DNA from 3 places in the Scopulibacillus cellulosilyticus genome. Region 3 is predicted to be linked to each of the others. Evidence: riboswitches for the same ligand, from Rfam matches in the RefSeq annotation. Region 3 holds a riboswitch; each other region holds the start of a gene.
What was found. Region 3 has a riboswitch for S-adenosylmethionine ahead of metE (5-methyltetrahydropteroyltriglutamate--homocysteine S-methyltransferase). Riboswitches for the same ligand answer to the same signal wherever they lie in the genome.

Region 1 (7,567 bases), on a different contig from region 3:
TACAATCCAGATTTTCAATAACCTTTTTACAATACTTTTTTGAAAAACATTCACGCCATTTTTGGTGTAACCTATTCCGAGTATTGAAGAGGTCGTAATCTGCGCCATCGGAACCGGGATGCCAAAAATTGAGGCTAATATAACAAGACTGGCGCCAGTAGACGAAATAATAATCCCTTCAATTTTTGAAAAAATAACGATTTTCTTTCCGTTAGTTTCAATCACTTTTCTTCCTAAAAGCAGGACCCCTATACCTACAGCAATCCCGCCAATCCATTTTCCTTCGCCAATATTCAAGATACCGGCGCCAACAAGCGGGCCCACAGAATTGGCTACATTATTCATTCCTGATGAAAATGCTTCAAAAAAACCTGCAATAATGAGCAAGACCGTTAATAAAATTGTTTTATTTTCAAGAAAGCTGGTTAGTTTTATTTTTTCAAAAAGCTTCTTTAAGATAATTGTGATTATAAAAGCAAGTACAGGAACCACAAGCCAGCAAATGATGATAAAGATGAGTTTTGATAAATACATAGATTGATAGGCAACCCCTATACCTACTACAGCGCCAACAGTCACTTCACTTGTTGACAGCGGAATGCCCATAATATTTGCCATAAACAATGAGGAAGCGGCTGATACTAAGATAATGATAACGATTTGGACACTTAGATATTTTTCGTTGATAAGCCCTGATCCAATCGTCTTAATAACTTCTCCCCCGCCAATGGTTGCACCCAGTAAAATGCCAATTGAGCACAACAGTAATGCATAGTAAACCTTTTTAACAGCGCCAGAACCGTAAGCGACACCTAAGGAAGCGGCTGCTCCGCTCCCGCCAATATTTAGAGCAAAGAGCAAGCCAACCAATATTGCTATCCATGTCATGATGACGTTCCTCTTGTACTGACATGTAATCCGCATTCAAGTTTCTCTTGTCCTGCCCACCGGCCTGAGCGTAAATCTTGTTCGTTAAAAGCAGGCTGTGTACAAGGTTGGCATCCGATGCTTGGATATCCTTTATCATGAAGAACATTATAAGGTAATTGGTTCTTATGAACGTATCTCCAAATATCTTTCCAAGTCCAATGAATGAGCGGACAAACTTTCACTTTGTGAAATTTATCATCCTTATTAATATATTGGACATTTTTTCGTGTAGGAGACTGCTCCCTTCTTAGACCGGAAATCCAGGCAGATACATGATCCAATGATTCTTTTAACGGTTCGATCTTTCTTAAATGGCAGCATAAGTTAGGATTACTTTTCCAAAGTTCCTTGCCGTATTCTTCTTGTTGTTCTTCTAATGTTAACTGCGGCTTTTTTAATATAATCGTCAAATTCGGGTATTTTTCCTTAATTTGATCGATCACGTCATAAGTTTCCTGAAAGTGTAATCCTGTATCTAAAAAAACGATATGTGCATACGGGTTAACTTTTGAGATGAGATCAATTAAAACGATGCCCTCTACTCCGAAGCTGCATGAATATAAAATTTCATCTCCATATGTTGAATAAGCCCATTCAAGAACTTCAAGCGCACCCTTTGTTTCAGAATTTGAATCAAATGATAATTCCGGTGTTAGCCAATTTTGATACGTTATCAATTTTTCTATACTCCCTTCATCAAAAGAGGCGGCCTTAGCTTTTTAATACGTGTTCAAAAAAAGAGGAAAAGAATCTTCCCGGACCCCTTTGAACAATCGTAAGCTAAAACCGCCTCTAGTTTGTCTAGTCAGCGTATTATTTTAATCTTACTTTTTCATTTTTTTCAAGCTGAATGACTTTACCATTTTGGACAACAAGTGTAATTGATCCAAAATGCATGGATTTAAGCATTTCTTTTATCTGTGAAATGACTGGATCTAATTGTTCACTATTACCCACTTCAGTCCCCCCTTCAATTAGAAAACTTGGCAATCATCAAGCTGTCTTTAGCTGATGATTTCCTAGTTGCTATATACTATCCGCCGTCTTGGCCCTAACGCATAAACTCAATCAAGCTAACCAAGATATTTTTGATAGTAAATTAGGAAATGCCTCCACTTCAGAAAGACTGCGAGGTAATTTCTCAACCTTACTTATCTTCCAAAATGGTATCCATTTTGCTGGATTTAGCACCTTATCCTCATACTCTGGTAATATAATGAAAAACTGAGCTGAGCAACGGACAGGTTGCCGGGGTTTCATCGGGCCATATCCCTCCGCCTTCTCTTGATAAGTATTAAGTGTTATTGATTTAAAATCTTATCATAATAAACAGAAAAGTCAACCCGACTTTTTGGGTCGGAATAGTATTTTTTAATAAAATGTTTTATTTCACAGCATTTTCAACGAAAAAATTTACTGAAATTAGTAATTTTTATTACAAAAAGGCTGATTTGAATTAAAAGTATTGTTCAGTTCATTTCATCCCGTTCAGTAATCGCGGCTAATTTATCATATAAATAATCATAAAAAGTGTGAAGAAAATTTTAGGCTTATCCACATTTCGGGGGTCAGACCCCATAAACTGTGGATAACTTATCAAGGAGTGTATAGTACTTTAATTCAAAAAAATCCCGCCGAAGGGCGGGATTCTGATTTCTACTTCAAGAACCATTTAATTTTCTTAACTCCTGATCGCTTTAAAAACAGTTTCCTAGTAATATTAATTATCAAAAGAAAAAAGGACCCATGATATATGCGCCCTGCAGCATTGGCCCCACCTACGCCAGATGCCATAACAACCACATTTGTTGTTCAACCTAATAACATTATAAATGATAACGCTTACAAAATCAACTCGAATAACCAAATTGACCTTTCAAAGGGTTAAATCATGAGTAAGCAAAACCACCTGCCATAGCGCCGGTGGCTTCCCTCACATGGAAGTAAATTAACTTCTAAACACATATGGGGGTAACCGCCACATGCCCCTGCATACGATAAACCATTAGAGAGTTTCATAATATAAGGATTTCAAAAATTAATTCATATTATGAATACCCTTTTTATTGAGGAGGTTTTTTATTTGGAAAAAAACAAGATTTACGAAACAGCGGACAAAATTTACAATGTGATTGCTGGTAAAGGGATCAAAGTTGAAAAAGTCGAAACAGAAAAAGGCATGGCGTTTATGAGATATTTAAAAAAGTAGAACAACTGATTTGAGTTAGTGCATGAAAATAACCCCAAAAGTACTTTAAAAAGGAGACTCGCAGTGAGTCTTAGTAACAAATTATTGTTTAAATTACTTTTTTTAATGTCACCCATAATTTTTATGTTGGTATTTATGTTAATTAATGTATTTCTTAACAACAATGATTTTTCATTAGGCTTCATGAATGCTTTATCTGTTACAGCTATATATTACTTTTTCATTAGTTTATACTTTATCTTTTTTCATATAAAAGATGAAAAGAATAATGATATGTAACTCCAAACTGATTCTCCTTATATCATAGGATGGTCAGTTTAGAGTTCTTATAACGATCATTAAGTCAACTAAGACAAAAATTTAAGATCTTTTATTTTCATTCTTTTTACATAAATAAGCGTTGCCCCATGTCTCTATAGATTTAAGTATTGGGACAAAATCTTCTCCAAGAGCTGTTAAATAATATAAAACCTTCTTAGGGTTATCGTTTGTTTCTTCCCTTTCAATGATGCCATCATTTTCGAGGTCTCTAAGTTGCAGTGTAAGAATACGTTGGCTTATACCTGGTATTTCACGGCGCATTGCATTGTAATACATTGGTGATTGCGACAATAAAGATAAAATGATGCCTTTCCATTTACCACCAAAAATATGCATTGTTAATTCAATTGGACAAGCTTGCTTTACAGTAAATGTACAAGTACCATATTGATCGCTTTTAAAGCCTGACATTTTCTCACCTCAATGGGCAGTAACAAAAATGTGCCTTCTTGTTACACCTTTTTTCACTTATTAAACTAATGATATCAAATAAATAAGAAGAAGGTGTATGAATTGGAACTTGTTCAAATCTCTGAACATGTTTATAAACTTACTTATAAAACCGTCGTTGGCATTCCGGTCAAAATCAATACATGGTACGTGGTGGATGGTAAGGATGTTTATATCATTGATACCGGAATGAAAGAATATGCACGTACGCAGTTGAACGCAGCAAAATCTTTAGGTGTTCCCAAAAGTATCTTACTGACACACGGTCATTTGGACCACATTAATGGTGCCAAGTATTTACGAGATGAATTAAACATTCCTATATACTCGCACGAAATTGAAATTCCGTTTATCAATGGTGAAAAGCCATATCCAAACAAAACAGAAAAGGAAACAACAGGTGTTGAACATCAAGTTGAAGGTTTAAGTGACAATATCATTAAAACTTTACCCCTAGACATATATTTAACATCCGGTCATACTCCGGGGCATGTGATATACCATCATAAAGATGACAATGTATTGTTAACTGGAGACTTGTTCATTTCTCATGCTGAAACCTTACACCCACCAATTCAAAAGTTCACAGTTGATATGGACGAAAATATTACTAGCGGGCAAGTTATAGATGAAATAAAACCCTCTATCATATCTTCATCACATGGCGAAGATGTTAAATACAATGATGAGTTATATGCCATTTATAAATTTAGATATGAATAGGAGGTAGAAAAATGAAAATACAATTATTTCAAATTGAGATTATAGAAGGAGAAGTTGAGCAAAACGAAAGCCGTATAAAAGCCTTATTTGAAGAAAATCTCGAAGCAGATACTGAGATTGTTGTGATACCTGAAATGTGGAATAACGGTTATGATTTACACCATTTAGCGGAAAAAGCAGATATCAATTTAACAAGAAGCCTTCCTTTTATCCAAAGTTTAGCAACCAAACATCACGTGGATATTATTGCAGGTTCAGTTTCAAATAAACGCAATGACAACATTTATAATACAGCCTTTGCGGTATCAAAAACGGGTAAGCTGCTCTATCAAAAAGATAAAATACATCTCGTGCCGATGTTAGATGAACATTTGTATTTAACTAGTGGAGATGAAGTTCCAGAAGTATTTGAAATTAATGGTATCAAAGCGAGTCAAATTATATGTTATGACTTGCGTTTTCCGGAAATTACCCGCTACCCAACGTCTCAAGGAGCCAAAATCATATTTTATGTTGCGCAGTGGACTACAAAAAACATAGATCATTGGAGAACACTATTGAAAGCAAGAGCCATAGAAAATTGTGTCTATGTCATTGCATGTAACAGTGTGGGGGACGTTAATAATGAAAATCATGTCGGCAACACATATGCGGGGCATTCAATCGTCATCGACCCAAACGGAAACATCGTAGAAGAAGCGGGCAACCAAGAAGCAATCATAACAGCAGAAATCGATATACAGAAAGTAGCAAAACAACAACAAAACATCCCAATTTTCGAAAACCTGAGACCGGATGTTTATAAGTATGCGGAGTAAAACTGTGCATAAAGTTTTGTATCCTATAAAATGCGCTTTATGTAAACACAACATAAGTTGTATAATCAAATTACTTTTATAGTTTTCAAATTTGATAACTGTGAAATCCATTCAACATAAGCACGGGTTCCGTTTGGCGTAATTACTGCCCCTTGGGGTCTTGTTCCCATATTAACTTTGATTTTGAGGATAAAGAACGAATAAACAGTTAAAGGCTCCCAATAGTTTAACGGCCACATAAAGGCAAAATTAAAAGGCCTGAGCCCGGTACAATACCGAATTCAGACCTTACAAGCCGCCTAAGAAAATAATCTGTCTAACTTTATGGGGTCACTTCATACGCTAAGGAACCGACTTTTTTTAATTTATCTTGTTAAGCTAACGCATGCTTACCCTAACTGGCGTTTAAATGCTTTAATGGCGAAGAAGTAAGCGATGACCATGATGCCGACGCACCAGGCAAGCGCGATCCAAATACCGTTGCCGACAGACCCTTCATACAAGAGGGCGCGAATCGTATTCACGATTGAAGTCACGGGCTGGTTCTCAGCGAACGCACGGACAATTTTAGGCATGGTTTCGGTGGGAACAAAGGCCGAACTGATAAACGGCAGGAAAATCAGCGGGTATGAGTAGGCTGTCGCCCCTTCCATAGATTTCGCTGTCAATCCGGGAATGACCGCCAGCCATGTCAGCGCCAGTGTAAACAGCCCGAGTATCCCAGCCACCGCGAGCCAATGCAGGATATCAGCGTTGGAACGGAAGCCCATCAAGAGCGCAACGAAGATAACTACCACGACAGTAAGCGCATTGGAAACGAGCGAGGTCAACACGTGAGCCCACAATACCGACGAGCGCTTAATGGGCATGGTAATGAAACGCGCCATCAGCCCGCTCTTTACATCCGTAAACAGCCGCAGGGAAGTGTAAGCGACGCCGGATGCGATAGCCATCAGCAGTATTCCCGGCAATAAATAATTGACGTAGTTGTCCGTACCTGTCTTTATGGCGCCGCCAAATACGTAGACAAACAGCAGCATCATCATAATCGGCGTAATTGCCACCGTGATAATCGTATCCGGGCTGCGCATGATGTTGCGCATTAAACGCCCTAGCAATACCCCTGTTTTGCTTTTCATTTACATCTCCTCCTTTTTGCCGATGATCGCGAGGAAAATTTCCTCCAATGTCGGCTGCTTCTCAATGTACTCCACTTTCGCCGGCGGGAACATCTCTTTGAGTTCGGCAAGGGTACCGGTCGTGATGATTTTCCCGCCATGCAGGATGGCGATGCGGTCTGCCAGTTGTTCGGCTTCCTCCAGGTACTGAGTCGTCAGCAAGATGGTCGTGCCGCTGCCGGCAAGCTCCTTGACGGTATCCCAGACTTCAATCCGCGCTTCGGGGTCAAGCCCTGTCGTTGGTTCATCGAGAAAAATGACTGCTGGCGCCCCAATCAGACTCATGGCGATGTCGAGCCGGCGCTTCATCCCGCCGGAATATTTGTCCGCCCGGCGGTTGGCCGCGTCAAGCAGGCTGAATCTTGCAAGCAGATTATCGGCGACTTGAGCGGGATTGGAAACCCCTCGCAACTTGGCGATCATCATCAGGTTTTCCCGCCCGGTATGCATGCCGTCTAAAGCTGCGAACTGACCTGTCAGGCTGATGCTCTGGCGAACATGATCCGGTTGACGCTGGACGTCAAAGCCGCAAATGCCTACTTCGCCGGCATCGGGCTTCATCAGCGTTGAGAGGATGCTGACCGTCGTCGTCTTGCCCGCTCCATTTGATCCCAGCAGTGCGAAAATTTCGCCGCGCCGCACCTCAAAATCCACCCCCTTTAAGACTTCCTTGTCTTTAAAGGACTTTTTTAACCCTTTTACAGAAATCGCTGCATTGCTCATACTTTTTTCCTCCTTATAAAAATCGCTTTGCGGAGCTGGATTGCCTATACCCTATTTAGTCTGGCTGATAATCTGTATGACTTAGTACCAAGTTGAAAATATAACTGAATAGCGAAAGCGGCAATTCACATTTGTAACCAGCTATTCAGTCGGTATTATCCATTGAATTTACTTTTTTCCCAATCGCTTCATGATACTCTGATTCAAATCTTCAC
Region 2 (7,567 bases), on a different contig from region 3:
AGGCTTTTGATAATATGTTATTCTAAGAAGATTCAGGGGCAATAATTTATCTAGGTCCGGCTGCTTTAATTTCTTCAGAGACATGTTTGAATTTCTTGAAGTTGTCTTTGAACTTTTTGGCAAGCTCGCGGGCCTTTTCTTCGTATGCTTCTTGGCTTGGCCAAGTCTTGCTTGGCTGCAGGACATGATCAGGAACACCTGGGCAATGAAGCGGAATATTTAATCCGAAAATAGGGTCGAGCATTGATTCTTCGTTACTTAGTTCACCGTGTAATGCAGCTTGAACCATCGCTCTTGTATAGGCGAGATTAATACGTTTGCCTTCACCGTATGCACCGCCGGTCCAGCCGGTATTAACGAGATAAACGTCCACTTGATGACCGTCAATTTTTTCTCCAAGCATACTAGCGTATTTTGCTGCTTCTAAAGGTAAAAATGGTGAGCCGAAGCATGTAGAGAAAGTCGCTTCAGGTGAAGTAACGCCTCTTTCTGTACCTGCTAATTTGCTCGTATAACCTGATAAGAAATGGTACATTGCTTGCTCTTTTGTAAGTTTGCTAATCGGCGGCAGAACACCAAAAGCATCAGCTGTTAAGAAGATAATGGTGTTAGGATGGCCGGCAAGGCTTGGTAAAATAACATTCGGTACATTGTGAATGTCATAAGCTGCACGTGTATTTTCCGTATATTTATTATCATCGTAATCAGGTTCGCGGGACTGTTCATCAACAACGACATTCTCTAAGACAGAACCATAACGAATGGCATTCCAAATTTGCGGTTCTTTTTCCTCAGACAAATGAATTGTTTTGGCATAACACCCGCCCTCAATGTTAAATACACCGCTGGCAGACCAGCCATGCTCGTCATCACCAATAAGCTTTCGGTTTGGATCATTTGATAATGTTGTTTTGCCGGTTCCTGAAAGACCAAAGAATAATGCCACGTCACCCTCTTCGCCAACGTTTGCGGAACAATGCATAGATAGGATGTCTTGATTTGGCAAAATGTAATTCATAACGCTGAATATTGACTTTTTCATTTCTCCGGCATATTGTGTACCGCCAATTAATACAACGCGTCTTTTAAATGATATGATAATGAATGCTTCAGAGTGTGTGCCATCAACTTCAGGATCGGCTTTAAAGCCTGGTGCCGAGACAATCGTGAACTCAGCGCTGTGAGTTTTTAATTCTTCAGCTGTCGGACGGATAAAAAGCTGTTGGGCAAATAAATTATGCCAAGCGTATTCATTGACAACTTGCAATGATAGGCGCGATTCAGGGTCTGCCCCTGCAAAACCGCGGAAAACAAAGCGTTCTTCTCTTTTTTTCAGATAATCAATCACTTTGAAATATAATTTCTCGAAAACACTTTCATCAATAGGCTGATTGTTTCCCCAGTCAATTGTACCTTCAATTTCCGGCTCTTTTACAATAAACTTATCTTTAGGGGAGCGTCCAGTATATTTTCCGGTATTTGCCGCCAGGGCACCGGTATTTGTTAAAATGGCTTCTTTTTTCTCTAAAGCTTTCTCGATAAGGTGTGAAACCGATAAATTCATATACGTATGATCTAATTTTAGGCATTCATCTAATTTTGAAGTAAATGGCATTGTTTTCATAGTTAAAAACCATCCTTTGTGTTAATTTCAATCCTTTATAAGTTAGAATTAGTATAACATATTTTATTCTTTAGTCCATACTAATTGCGAATTATTTTTAAAAAATATACGTTGGAACATATAAATGGGTATTGTCCTAAGTAAATGGGGATTTTTGATGGTTATTTCAGATATAATAATGATATCTCTAATTTTTCAATCCAACATATTTAACTATCTAAATAGTATAACCTAAAATATATTAATTGTATTTAGACAATTTGATTGTTTATTGACAGTTGTTGTCGCCTGCGCTATTCTTAGTAAAAACGGCTGCTCTTATCCTGAGTAGGTGGAGGGACAGGCCCTGTGAAACCCGGCAACCACCCGGCGCCTAAATAGCGTAATCAGCGCAGTTCTGAGTGCTGGGAACGGTGCTAACCTGCAAGGTTAGTTCAACCTTGACGATAAGAGGCGAGAGTTATAATGTCCTTGTCCTCAGTTGGAAAGGGCTTTTTTCATGCAAATTTTCAGGGGCACGAGTACCGTTTTCATAACATATTATTTCATTATTATATTTTGGGAGGATTAGGATGACAAAAAAATATTCTAGACGTTTGTTCACTTCTGAGTCTGTAACAGAAGGCCATCCTGATAAGATTTGCGACCAAATTTCGGATGCCATTTTGGATGAAATCATTAAGAGTGATCCAAATGCGCGTGTCGCCTGTGAAACTACAGTCAGTACAGGATTGGTTCTAGTTGCTGGAGAGATTACGACTTCAACCTATGTTGACATACCTAAGGTTGTCAGAGAAACAGTTCGTGAAATTGGTTATGACCGGGCGAAATACGGTTTCGATTCAGAAACTTGCGCGGTATTAACATCAATTAATGAACAATCTCCTGACATTGCCCAAGGCGTTAACCAGTCACTTGAAGCGCGTGAAGGCCAAATGACTGATGACGAAATAGAGGCAATTGGCGCAGGTGACCAAGGGCTGATGTTCGGCTTTGCTGTTAATGAAACACCTGAATTAATGCCGCTGCCAATTTCGCTTTCCCATCAGCTGTCAAGACGCCTGGCTGAAGTGAGAAAGAACGAAACAGTTCCTTATTTAAGACCGGATGGAAAAACACAAGTAACTGTTGAGTATAATGAAGAAGGAAAACCTGAACGTGTTGATACAATCGTTATTTCCACTCAGCACCACCCGGAAATAACATTAGAACAAATTAAAGAAGATCTTATCAACCACGTCATTAAACCGATCGTACCTGAAGAATTAATTGATGAAAATACAAAGTATTTTATTAATCCGACAGGGCGATTTGTTATCGGCGGACCTCAAGGCGATGCCGGTTTAACAGGCCGTAAAATCATTGTTGACACTTACGGGGGATATGCCCGTCACGGCGGCGGTGCTTTCTCCGGAAAAGATGCTACTAAGGTTGACCGTTCCGCGGCTTATGCAGCGCGTTATGTCGCAAAAAATATTGTTGCGGCCGGATTAGCAGATAAATGCGAAGTCCAACTTGCTTATGCTATTGGTGTTGCAGAGCCGGTATCTATCTCCATTGATACTTTTGAAACCGGCAAGGTAACCGAAGAACGCCTTGTTGAACTTGTTCGCAAACATTTTGACCTTCGTCCGGCAGGTATTATTAAAATGCTTGACCTTAGAAGACCTATTTATAAACAAACAGCAGCTTATGGACACTTCGGCCGTACTGATGTTGATTTGCCATGGGAACAAACAGACAAAGCCGAACTTCTTAAAACCGAAGCTTAAAAAAGCAAGAGGAGCTGATCACAATCAGCTCCTCTTTTTATAAACTACTCTTCTGTAATCTGCCTTTTATATGCCTGCCCTTTTTCGACATATTCACGGCGGATCCTTGCCATGTCCTGGATATCTGCTTCATTTAAAGGCCGGATGACCTTTGCAGGACGTCCAAAAGCCAGTACATTCGGAGGGATGACTTTTCCTTGAGGAACAAGGCTTCCCGCACCTATAAATGCCCCTTCTCCAATTTCTGCGCCGTCAAGGATAATAGATCCCATGCCAATCAAACAATTCTTACGTAAAATCGAACTATGAATGGTCACCTGATGACCGACTGTCACATCGTCTTCTATGATAAGCGTACGATTAGGGCTTTGGTGCAGCATGCTTAAATCTTGAATGTTAACCCTGTTGCCAATACGCGTCGGTGCGACATCACCGCGTATAACCGTTCCAAACCAAATGCTCGATTCTTCCCCAATCTTGACATCACCGCTGATAACAGCATCCGGCGCAATAAATGCGCTTGTTGAAATTTCAGGGTAAACCCCATTGTATGGTAAGATCATATGTATTCACCTCCTGATAACTTAGTATAATAAAGTAAAGCCTCTATTAATGGGAGGGTTTTTTCTCCCGCTAACGGTTAGCAGAACAAATCGGATAAAGAAAGTATGAAAAAATTATAACATATAAGGGGTGGCACAAGTGTGGGCTTGGGAAACCAAAAATGTGCCTAAAGGCGTTATCGTCATTGTTCATGGTTCCGGCGAGCATCATGGGCGTTACCAGTGGCTAAGAGATCAATGGCTGAATGCGGGATTCCATGTTGTCATGGGGGACTTGCCCGGCCACGGAAAAAGCCCGTCAAAAAAAGGACATATCGAAAGCTTTAATGAATATATTAATTCAATTGAATTTTGGGTAAAGGACGGAAAAAAGTTTCAGCTGCCATTATTTCTTCTCGGCCACAGCCTGGGCGGATTGTCGATAATAAGAATGTTGCAAGAAAAAAGAATACACGTTCAAGGTGTTGTTTTATCTTCGCCTTGCTTAGGGCTTACTTTTCCTTTTCCGGCACTGTTAAAGAAAACAGGATATTTATTAAACGAAATAGCACCGGAATTATTAATTCCTACCAAAAGATCGGCAGGCAACAAAAAGGCAACCCGTAATGAAGAGGTTTTAAAAAGAGATGCTGAAGACCCTCTTATGCTTACAAAAATTTCAGCGCGGTGGTATTGGGAATTAGAAACTGCGATGGAAGAAGCTTTTCAAAATATAGATAAATTCCCGGACCTTCCTATGCTTATTTTACAAGCAGGAGATGATAAAATAGTTAATAAGCATTCAGTTAAAGAATGGTTCGACTCTTTAAATATAAAAAATAAGACCTATAAAGAATGGCCTGGTTTATACCATGAAATATTTAATGAACCCGAAAGAAAAACTGTTTTTCAACATGCTTTAACATTTATCGAAAACAATATGTCGTCTGGAGGACTGTTTAGTGAAAATACCTAAAAAACCTTTTGGAATGATGACACAAATTTATCGAAAAGTTCTTCCAAATGTACATCAGGAATTAGAGAAGTGGAAAGAAAAAGCAATGGCTATACCGGATGAAGAGTTGAGAAAGCAAGCCTTGGCAAGTATTCAAACCAAAACTTTTCACTGCGAAGGCGGTTCAATTTACAGCCTTCTTGCTAAAGATGAGTATCAAAAGGTTATCCGCTTTATTGTTGCTTATCAAACAATCAGTGATTATCTTGATAATCTTTGCGATCGAAGCGTTTCACTTGATCCGGCGGACTTTCGGGCATTGCATGAATCAATGCTTGATGCGCTCACTCCAGGTGCAGATCTTAAAGATTATTACCGGTTCCGCAAGATAACATCTGATGACGGCTACTTGGCTGACTTGGTTAGGACATGCCAAGATTTTTTGAAACATTTGCCGTCTTTAAAAGATATTCAGCCGTCTCTCCATGAATTGGCAGGTTTTTATTGTGATCTCCAAGTACATAAGCATGTTAAGCAGGATCAGCGGGTGCCAAGGCTGCAAGAGTGGTTTCGCCGGTATCAAGAAAAATTGCCGGAAATGAGCTGGTATGAATTTTCTGCCTGCTCCGGGTCAACGCTTGGAATCTTTTGTATCGTTTCATATGCAGCTGGTCAACATCATATGAAAGACTTGGCCATTCAGCTGAAAGAAGGATATTTCCCCTGGGTGCAGGGATTGCATATTTTATTAGACTATTTTATAGACCAAGAAGAAGACAAACAGGGCGGCGATTTAAATTTTTGTTTTTATTATGAAAGCGAAGAAATGATGATGGACAGATTCAATCATTTTATTGAACAAGCTGATGAAAGCATCTCAAATCTTCCCGATGTTAATTTCCACAAGATGGTTAACAGAGGGTTATTAGGTATTTATTTAGCTGACAAAAAAGTAGCCAAACAGCAGCAAGTTCGCATCCTGGCAAGGAAGATTATGAAAAAGGCCGGCGGTGCCGGAATGTTCTTTTTTATTAACGGCTGGCTATATCGCCGTTTTAAGCCAAGTGTATAACTTGTTTTACTAAATGATATGAGAAAAGGCTTCTTTCTTAACAGGGGGAGGCCTTTTTACTTTTTTCGTCTATACAAATCTTGTATTCTATGATAGGATATTTTGGTTACAAACGGCCCCGGCTTTTGTGAGAGTCAAAAGTCAATGTTGATAAAAATTAATATGAGGTGATAGTGTTTGAACTTTGCGGCAATTAAACAAGAATGGTTTTCGAATGTCAGAGCAGACTTTTTATCAGGATTAACAGTTGCTTTTGCACTTATCCCGGAAGCTATCGGCTTCTCTATTATTGCCGGTGTCGATCCTATGGTAGGGCTTTATGCATCTGTTTGTATTGCCATTGTGATTGCCTTTACGGGAGGACGTCCGGCGATGCTTTCAGCAGCAACCGGTTCAACGGCCGTCCTGATGGTCTCACTGGTCCATGATCACGGAGTGGAGTATTTATTTGCAGCCACGATCTTAACAGGGATTATTCAAATTGTGTTTGGGGTACTGAAAATTGGACGCCTGCTTTCATTCCTGCCACAAACCGTTTTGACCGGTTTTGTAAATGCATTGGCCATTATCATTTTTATGGCACAGCTCCCTCAATTCGTTCATGCTAATTGGATGATGTATGCGATGTTAGCTGGTACATTGGCTATCGTTTATTTGTTTCCTTATGTCACAAAGGCTGTTCCATCTGCATTAGTCGCCATTATAGTTATGACCATTATTAGTTTTGCCTTTAAGTTTGATTTAAAAACCGTAGGAGATATGGGCCATCTTAGCAACGCCCTTCCAGTCTTTCATATTCCATCTGTTCCCTTATCATTAAATACCCTTTTTATCGTATTTCCTACTTCCTTAGCGATTGCAATTGTCGGGCTGACCGAATCATTGGTCACAGCTACAATCGTTGATGAAATGACGGAAACGCCATCGAATAAAAACCGTGAAGCAAGGGGCCAAGGCATTGCGAATATTGTCTCCGGATTATTTGGCGGCATGGCAGGATGCGGTATGATTGGGCAATCGGTTATTAATGTAATGTCCGGGGGAAGAAAACGGCTGTCAACCTTAGTAGCGGGTGTATTCCTATTAATCCTTATTATTCTATTAGGGAATGTTGTAAAGCAAGTGCCAATGGCGGCATTAGTAGGGGTAATGATTACTGTTTCTGTCGGTACTTTTGATTGGCACTCTGTTCGGCATTTAAATAGATACCCGTTATCGGAAGCGATGATAATGATTTTAACTGTCGCAGTCGTTGTTTATACAAAGAATTTAGCAATAGGTGTTGTGTTAGGTGTCGCTTTATGTGCGATTGTATTTGGCTGGAAAATGGCTCATATTAAGATTTCTTCTAAAACCGAAGGAAATAAGAAAACTTATATCCTTTCTGGGCAAATGTTTTTTGGAACGTCAAGCCGCTTTATATCAGAATTTGATTATGAACAAGACCCTGATGATATAGAAATTGATTTTACCCATTCTCATATTTGGGACCATTCCAGTGTAACAGCCATTGCAAAAGTGGTCAAAAAGTATAAAGGTAATCATAAAAAAGTGACGCTAATAGGACTTAATGAAGAAAGCACTAAAATCATTAAACGGGCA
Region 3 (7,567 bases):
AACAGATGGTGAAAAAGCAAATCGGCAAAGAGACGAGGAATTTATTAACGATATTAATCGTAAAGAGCTTATGAATAAATGGGAAATGGGGTGGGCTTGTTTATTTAATGTTATTAATCAATTAAATGCAGAAGACCTTCTCAGAACCATTTTTATAAGAAATGAACCGCATACGGTAATTGAGGCGATTGAACGTCAAATGTATCATTATTCTTATCATATCGGTCAAATTGTTTATATTGCCAAGCAAATTAAAGACAGTGAATGGAGGACGCTGACGATTCCAAGAAAGAAATAATCTTATTAAATGCTGCCCTGCTTTTATAAAAAGTCAAGTTATATCTAAAAACTAAAATTAAAAACGGGGGATCATCTAAAAAAGTTCATTGCTCCATAGTTTACATCCTCATCGTTTATAGACGAGTCAATGACATCATTATCAAAGATAAGATTGATGTTGCACGGGGCGTCATCTCTGTATCCAGTGACAATGACACTATTGTTTCTTTTGGAATGAGAGCCCCATCCAAATCCTTCATTTTCCCCATTAAAGAAACCGGTGTTTCCCCATCCTCTATCAATCGACGCATTATTGTATTGAATAGCGATATCCAAAGTTATACCCCCTTATAAATTCGAACATGGCCTTTGTCCGATAATGAGGAAATCAGTTTCAGTAATTAAAAATAGTTTATGCGGAATTATTTTTTAGGTGATTAGATTTAAATTTTCAATCTTGACAATCCATTCACGATGAAGGTATCCAAACATATAATAATTTGAAATAATATGGTTAAAAAATGTTGGATTTTTTCCTGAATGATCATATCAATAAAAAAAGTTGGTCATAGTTTGTAATAAAGCTGAATTAGAATTGTATATTAATGTTGTGAAAGGGGCTAGTTGGATGCCTATTGAAATCATTTATAATGCAACAAATCTTAATAGCGTGGCTGATAATGTAGGTATTTTTAATGGACAAAATCAAGGATTTGGCTGGGATAACCATTTTAAGCAAAATAACAGCAACTTTCCGGCTGGATTATTAATTACTTCACCCGCAAACGCTAATATTATCATTGATAATGATGTCATAGATGCAACGATTAATGATCAAGACTTTAATCCGGGGACAATTTTACAAGGATTATAAAAGCGGATCTTTCATCAAAAAGGTGGTGAGGTCGTGGCGATAGTTATTACGTTTAATACGAACAATATTAATAGTGCCGTTTATAATTTTGGCGCTTTTAACGGTGAAAACCAAGTTTTTGGCTGGCACACTCATTATAAACAAAATAATAATTATTTTCCGATTGGAATAGCGATGTCAAACCCCGCTAATCTGAATTTTATTTCCGATATCGATGTTATTGATACAACAATTAATGATCAGGATGCCAACATAGGAAGTGCTTATCAGCAGACATAAAAATAAATAAATGGAAGTTATTAAATGGGCTATCTTATATGAAGATAGCCTCTATTTTTGACTTAATGAACTATTATTCAAAATGATCCCAGATTAAAAATCGTGTTCTAAGCTGGTTAAAGTGTCAATAATGGATGCTAAAAATTCCTTAACCTCACTGATGTGTGATTCATTAATGGATTCATTGAGAGAGATATTGATGGCATCTTGGAATTCTCCATTGTATTCACCATAAATGTAAGACAAATGCTGAGTAACAGAAGGCCGGTATTTCCTCCAGTGTTTATTGATTAAAAATAAAATAGCTTCACAATCCGTTTCTGGATGCTGTACATTAACATAAAAAGTGATTTTCAACTGACATCCCAAATTTGCTGTATCGGCATCAAGGATTTCTGCGGAAAGAGTTTGCGTGTTTGCACTAAGTGTGAGTTTGGCTGATACAGTCCCGTCTCTTTTTGTGAAAGTTAACGAGAAATCCCTGCTCATTTTTGCCAAATCAATGTTGTCAACACGATCAATGACTGATAAATTGCCATTTAAGTCCAGTTCATATACCGCACCTTCGATAACCACTTTTAAATTTTCATATATTGTCGGGTCGAACATAGTGGACTCCTTTGATTGCTTTGCTTGAATAATGGATAATAACACCATTTTATATTAAATGTCTCTTAAATAAAAATAAATAACTTATCCGTGGATACTCTTCATGATCCAATAACATCATTTTGAAGGGATTAACAAGCCCTTATTGACGAAAGTTTTTCTTTATTATTGAAATGGACAGAATAGAAAATCCACAGGTTCAATCCTGTGGATTTAAATTTTAGTATTTTTCTTCTTAGCTCTTTGTTCAAGCTGGGATTTCGGCTGTTGATCAGCAGTATCTTCAGATAAGCCTTGGGGATTAACTGAAGATGCAACTTTTCCTCGATGTGTACGGTTTTCTTCTCTATGTGTCATTAAAACACCTCCAGTAGTTATTTTTCCTAACTGGAGGTGTTTTTATCCGAGATTATTATGGTCGCATAGCTTCAAGGAAGCATATTCAGACAGCTGCTTTGTTCCCTTTACGAAAAGTACTTTAATTTTTATGCTTTAGAAACAGCCGCTTGCTCTCTTATTTTTTTGGCAGCTTCAACCATTGCCTTCAATGCGCCGACCACTTCATCTTTCTTTCTGGTTTTTAAGCCGCAGTCAGGGTTAATCCAGAATAATTCAGGATCAAGAACTTGAAGAGCGCGGTTTGAAATATCTTCAATTTCCTTAACTTCAGGTATACGCGGGCTATGGATGTCATATACGCCAAGGCCAATGCCTTTATCGTAACCTTTTTCTTCAAAAGTACGGATGATTTCTCCGTGGCTTCTGGCTGCCTCAATTGAAATAACATCGGCATCAAGAGCGCTGATTGCGTCAATGATGTCATCAAATTCCGAATAACACATATGTGTATGAATTTGTGTGCTGTCTTGAACTGAAGATGTTGACAGTCTAAAGGCATATACAGCCTTTTCAAGATATGCTTCCCATTTGTTTTGTTTTAAAGGAAGCCCTTCACGAAGCGCAGGTTCATCCACTTGAATCATCTTAATGCCTTCAGCCTCTAATGTTTCAACTTCTTTTCTTAGTGCTAAGGCAATTTGATAAGCGACTTCATAGCGCGGAATATCATCACGGACAAATGACCAATTTAATATTGTTTGCGGTCCAGTTAACATGCCTTTTACCGGTTTGTCAGTTAATGATTGCGCATAGACGCTTTCTTTAACAGTCATTGGCTCAATGAAATGGACATCTCCGTAAATTAACGGCGGTTTAACGCAGCGTGAGCCGTAAGATTGTACCCAGCCGTTAGAGGATGTATCAAAACCGCCCAGCTTTTCACCAAAATATTCAACCATGTCATTTCGTTCAAACTCGCCGTGAACGAAGACATCCAAACCGATTTCCTCTTGAAGGGCAATGGCTTCATCCATTTGTTCTTTAACGAAACGATCATATTCCTCATTGGTCCATTCACCATTTTTCCAAGCTCTTCTTGCCTTTCTGACTTCCGGTGTTTGCGGCAGGCTTCCGATTGTTGTTGTCGGTAAAAGCGGAAGCTGGAACTCTTGTTGCTGGATTTTATAACGTTCTTTGAACGATGAATTCCGATCGCTTGAAAAACCGGAGAGATTTCGAATGGCATCACGTACTTGAGTATTATTACGGCTGATTGATTGATTTAACGCTTCAATGGCTGTCGCACTTTGAGTGATTTCTGTTTCAACAGCGCTTTTGCCTTGGCTAAGCCCCTTAGTAAGCAAGGAGATTTCTTCAAGTTTTTCATCGGCGAAAGATAGTGCTTTTACTAATGTAGAATTAAGTTTAGTTTCATTCTTTACAGTAACAGGCACATGAAGCAAGCTTGAAGACGGTTGGACGAAAAGCGTTTCAATTCTTGTACTTTCAATGATATCTTCAAGCAATTCAAGCTTTGCTTGAAGGTTGGAACGCCAAATGTTTCGGCCGTCAATAATCCCTGCAGCAAGAACTTTATCCTTTGGAAAACCATATTTTTTAATTGAAGCAAGGTTCTCTCCTTCATCATGTACAAAGTCAAGTCCGACACCTTGTACAGGGAGATTTACAACTTCTTGATAATAATCTAATCCTTCAAAGTAAGTTTGCAGTAAAATATTTAGTTTAGTTAAAGAAGAAGAGAGTTTTTCATATACTTCTTTAAAAATTTCGATGTCTTCAGCTTGCAATGATGTCGCTAGAATAGGTTCATCAATTTGTACCCATTCAGCACCTTCCTTTTCAAGCTCTTGCAGAACTGTAATATAAAGCGGTACAAATTTATCAAGCAACGTCTTGAATTCTTCAGGCTTGTATCCTTTGGAAAGCTTTAAGTAAGTGATAGGGCCGAGTATGACCGGTTTTCCGTTGATGCCAAGCTTTTCTTTTGCTTCACGGAAAAACTTCAGCGGCCGGTTTTCTGTGATTTTTGGTTCAGCCTGATTAAGTTCAGGAACTATGTAGTGATAGTTTGTATTGAACCATTTAGTCATTTCTGATGCAACAGCCTTTTGATTGCCGCGTGCGATTGCGAAATAAGTATCAAGCGAAACCGGACCATCGCTGTATTCGAAGCGTTCTGGTATTACGCCGAACATAACAGATGTATCAAGGACGTGGTCATATAATGAAAAATCACCGACAGGAATAAGGTCAATGCCTTGATCCTTTTGTTTTTGCAGGTGATTAAGACGCAGCTTTTGAATATCTTCCAGAAAAGTTTCTTTGTCAATTTTACCTGACCAAAACTTTTCAAGTGTTCTTTTCCATTCCCTGTTTTCCCCAATCCTTGGATAGCCTAAATTAGAACTGATTACTGTTGTCATTTTCTCCCCAACTCCTTTTTTATTATGTCTCTTAAGTGTTAAAAGGGCCCCGCTACAAAGTAGAGAGGCCCCAATAAGATTAAACATCTTATTTTTCAAAGCAATCGCTTTGCAGGAATTGGCACCTTGTCCGGGACTCAGGTAAGCAAAAATAAGATGCTATTCTGAGTGCCGGACAGGTTGCCGGGCGTCAAAGGGCCAGTCCCTCAGCCTCTCTCAATAAGATGGGATATTCAAATCATTTAACTTAAAATGGAGTTTATCATGACAGTTTCCAATTGTCAAACTAATATTGAAACTTTTTATGCCTTATTAGTCCAATTGTACATAATAAAAGGATTGGCTTGTCGTAAAGAAGCTCAGATGTAAATAAAGGCTTGGCGTAAATCGCAAAACCAAGTTTTTCAAATAAAAAATCAAGAGATTTAAATTATGTAATTGACAATTAACTATTAACTGTCTACAATGAAAATCAAATTAAACCCAGTAAATAAGTTGGAAAACATGGTTTTGTTCTCTGATTGAAATAAAGAAAATTTAAAAAATAAAGGTAATGGAATTTATTGAGTACTTTCAAAAATGCTTGAGGGAGAGGTTCACGGTGGGTAAAGTTTATCTTGTTGGCGCAGGGCCTGGAGATCCTGATTTAATTACGGTAAAAGGGATGAATTGTATTAAAAAGGCCGATGTCATTTTATATGATCATTTGATTAATAAAGATTTACTGAATTATGCAGATCAGGCAGCTGATCTCATTTATTGCGGGAAATTGCCGAATTACCATACGATGAAACAAGAGACAATTAATCATTGGTTAGTGAAACTCGCTAAGGCCGGAAAGACTGTCACAAGATTAAAGGGCGGGGATCCTTTTGTTTTTGGCAGGGGCGGTGAAGAAGCTGAAATACTGGCTAAAAATAGCATTGATTTTGAGGTTGTTCCGGGTATTACCTCGGGGATAGCGGCATCTGCTTATGCGGGCATTCCGGTGACTCACCGGGACTTTAGCTCATCGGTCGCATTTGTAACGGGCCACCGCAGGGATGAGGAAGACGCGGAACACTATTGGCAGTGCCTGGCTAAAGGCATTGACACATTGGCCATTTATATGGGAGTCGGTCAGCTGCCTGACATTGCACAAAAGCTAATCGCTTATGGACGTCAAAAAACAACACCGGTCGCGCTCATCCACTGGGGTACAACAGAAGAACAGGAAACTGTTACAGGAACATTGGAAAATATTGTTGATAAGGCAAAACAATATCAAATAAAAAATCCGACAATGATAGTTGTCGGGGAAGTTGTACATCTCCGGGAAAAGATACAATGGTTTGAAAAAATTAATAAAAATGAAGCAGAGCGTTTGTCATCTTAACTCAGGAAAGTTGTGAGATTATGCAGGCGATTTTATACATTGGACATGGAAGCCGTGTTCCAGAAGCAACCAGGCAGGCAAGAGATTTTATCGAACAGTGCATAAAGCAAATTTCAGTGCCGATTCAGGAAATATGCTTTTTGGAACTGGCGGAACCAAACATTCTTGAGGGCATTGAGCGCTGTGTTAATAAAGGGGCGACAAATATTGCTGTTCAGCCGGTGCTTCTTCTTGCGGCAAAACATATCAAAAGAGACATCCCGTTAGAACTGGAAAAAGCTAAACAGCGTTTTCCGAATATATCAATACATTACGGCGGTCCGTTGGGTGTTCATGAGAATATTGTTGATATCTTAGCGGAAAGAATTCGCGAAAAAAGCCCGGATAAATCAAAGGATGCCATGGTACTGCTTGTGGGCAGAGGAAGCAGCGACCCTGATATTAAGAAACGTATGGCACAGGTAGCGCAAATGCTGCAAAATAAATATCGTTTTCAGTCTGTAAAGGTATGCTATTTAACAGCGGCCCGGCCATCTTTTAAAGAAGGGCTTGAACAGGCTGGGAGTTCTGGATACAGCGAAGTTTTTGTCGTTCCATATCTTCTTTTTACCGGTATCTTGATGAAAGATATCCAGAAGGAAATAGACAATTTAAAGTCATATCAGCCAAATTTCACGCTATGTCAATATCTTGGTTACCATTCAAAGTTGAAAGATGTTTTATTAGAGCGTGTCAAGGAGCTCATTCCCGAACTTGGAGGAAAGGTTCATGACCCACTATCCAATTAATCTGGATTTAACTGGTAAAAAGGCTGTCGTTGTCGGCGGGGGACACGTTGCATCAAGAAGAATAGCTTTTCTTCTTCAATCTAACGCATGTGTATCAGTTGTGAGTCCTGATGTTTCCAATGCGATAAATCAGTTTATTGAAAACCGTCAAGTTACCTGGTACCGAAAGAATTTTGAGCCGGAGGACATTATTGATGCGTTTATTGTCATTGCTGCTACAAATGATAAGGACGTGAACCGGCAAATTGCTGACAGTGCGGGCAGCCGGCAGCTCGTTAATGTCGTGAGCCAGCCTGAATTAGGGAATTTTGAAGTCCCGGCTGTTTTAAAAAGAGGAAAGCTGACAATTAGTGTTTCTACAAATGGGGCAAGTCCCAGTTTAGCGAAAAAAATCAGAGACAATCTTTCTGATAGATTTGATGAATCTTATGACGATTATCTTGAGTTTCTCTTTACATGCCGCAAAAAGATTCAGGAAAGCTCTTTACCCATCGAAGATAAAAAAACAATTTTAAATAAATTACTGGATCCTGTCTATCAAAACCCACAAATACAAGATGAAATATTAGCTTCATTTGAA

Region 1: it holds a riboswitch for S-adenosylmethionine, as region 3 does, so the genes downstream of both, ACFQRG_RS18855 (YezD family protein) here and metE (5-methyltetrahydropteroyltriglutamate--homocysteine S-methyltransferase) in region 3, are expected to answer to the same signal.
Region 2: it holds a riboswitch for S-adenosylmethionine, as region 3 does, so the genes downstream of both, metK (methionine adenosyltransferase) here and metE (5-methyltetrahydropteroyltriglutamate--homocysteine S-methyltransferase) in region 3, are expected to answer to the same signal.

Annotation. Positions count from the first base shown of each region.
Region 1 covers NZ_JBHTCO010000041.1:83,590-91,156, forward strand. Annotated here, with positions in the region: gene ACFQRG_RS18845 (inorganic phosphate transporter) at 1-888, opposite strand, end outside; gene ACFQRG_RS18850 (phosphoadenylyl-sulfate reductase) at 885-1,607, opposite strand; gene ACFQRG_RS18855 (YezD family protein) at 1,744-1,887, opposite strand; SAM riboswitch class I at 2,079-2,224, opposite strand; gene ACFQRG_RS18860 (hypothetical protein) at 3,014-3,139, shown strand; gene ACFQRG_RS18865 (winged helix-turn-helix transcriptional regulator) at 3,500-3,871, opposite strand; gene ACFQRG_RS18870 (MBL fold metallo-hydrolase) at 3,974-4,633, shown strand; gene ACFQRG_RS18875 (carbon-nitrogen family hydrolase) at 4,645-5,451, shown strand; gene ACFQRG_RS18885 (ABC transporter permease) at 5,841-6,590, opposite strand; gene ACFQRG_RS18890 (ABC transporter ATP-binding protein) at 6,591-7,352, opposite strand; gene ACFQRG_RS18895 (DUF1048 domain-containing protein) at 7,521-7,567, opposite strand, start outside.
Region 2 covers NZ_JBHTCO010000014.1:13,689-21,255, forward strand. Annotated here, with positions in the region: gene pckA (phosphoenolpyruvate carboxykinase (ATP)) at 47-1,615, opposite strand; SAM riboswitch class I at 1,940-2,077, shown strand; gene metK (methionine adenosyltransferase) at 2,197-3,396, shown strand; gene ACFQRG_RS11355 (gamma carbonic anhydrase) at 3,441-3,959, opposite strand; gene ACFQRG_RS11360 (alpha/beta hydrolase) at 4,099-4,914, shown strand; gene ACFQRG_RS11365 (tetraprenyl-beta-curcumene synthase family protein) at 4,901-5,965, shown strand; gene ACFQRG_RS11370 (SulP family inorganic anion transporter) at 6,143-7,567, shown strand, end outside.
Region 3 covers NZ_JBHTCO010000044.1:34,164-41,730, reverse strand. Annotated here, with positions in the region: gene ACFQRG_RS20580 (DUF1572 family protein) at 1-298, shown strand, start outside; gene ACFQRG_RS20575 (hypothetical protein) at 370-615, opposite strand; gene ACFQRG_RS20570 (hypothetical protein) at 908-1,153, shown strand; gene ACFQRG_RS20565 (hypothetical protein) at 1,187-1,432, shown strand; gene ACFQRG_RS20560 (hypothetical protein) at 1,526-2,041, opposite strand; gene sspL (small, acid-soluble spore protein L) at 2,255-2,398, opposite strand; gene metE (5-methyltetrahydropteroyltriglutamate--homocysteine S-methyltransferase) at 2,527-4,824, opposite strand; SAM riboswitch class I at 4,910-5,050, opposite strand; gene cobA (uroporphyrinogen-III C-methyltransferase) at 5,426-6,199, shown strand; gene ACFQRG_RS20540 (sirohydrochlorin chelatase) at 6,220-6,987, shown strand; gene ACFQRG_RS20535 (NAD(P)-binding protein) at 6,968-7,567, shown strand, end outside.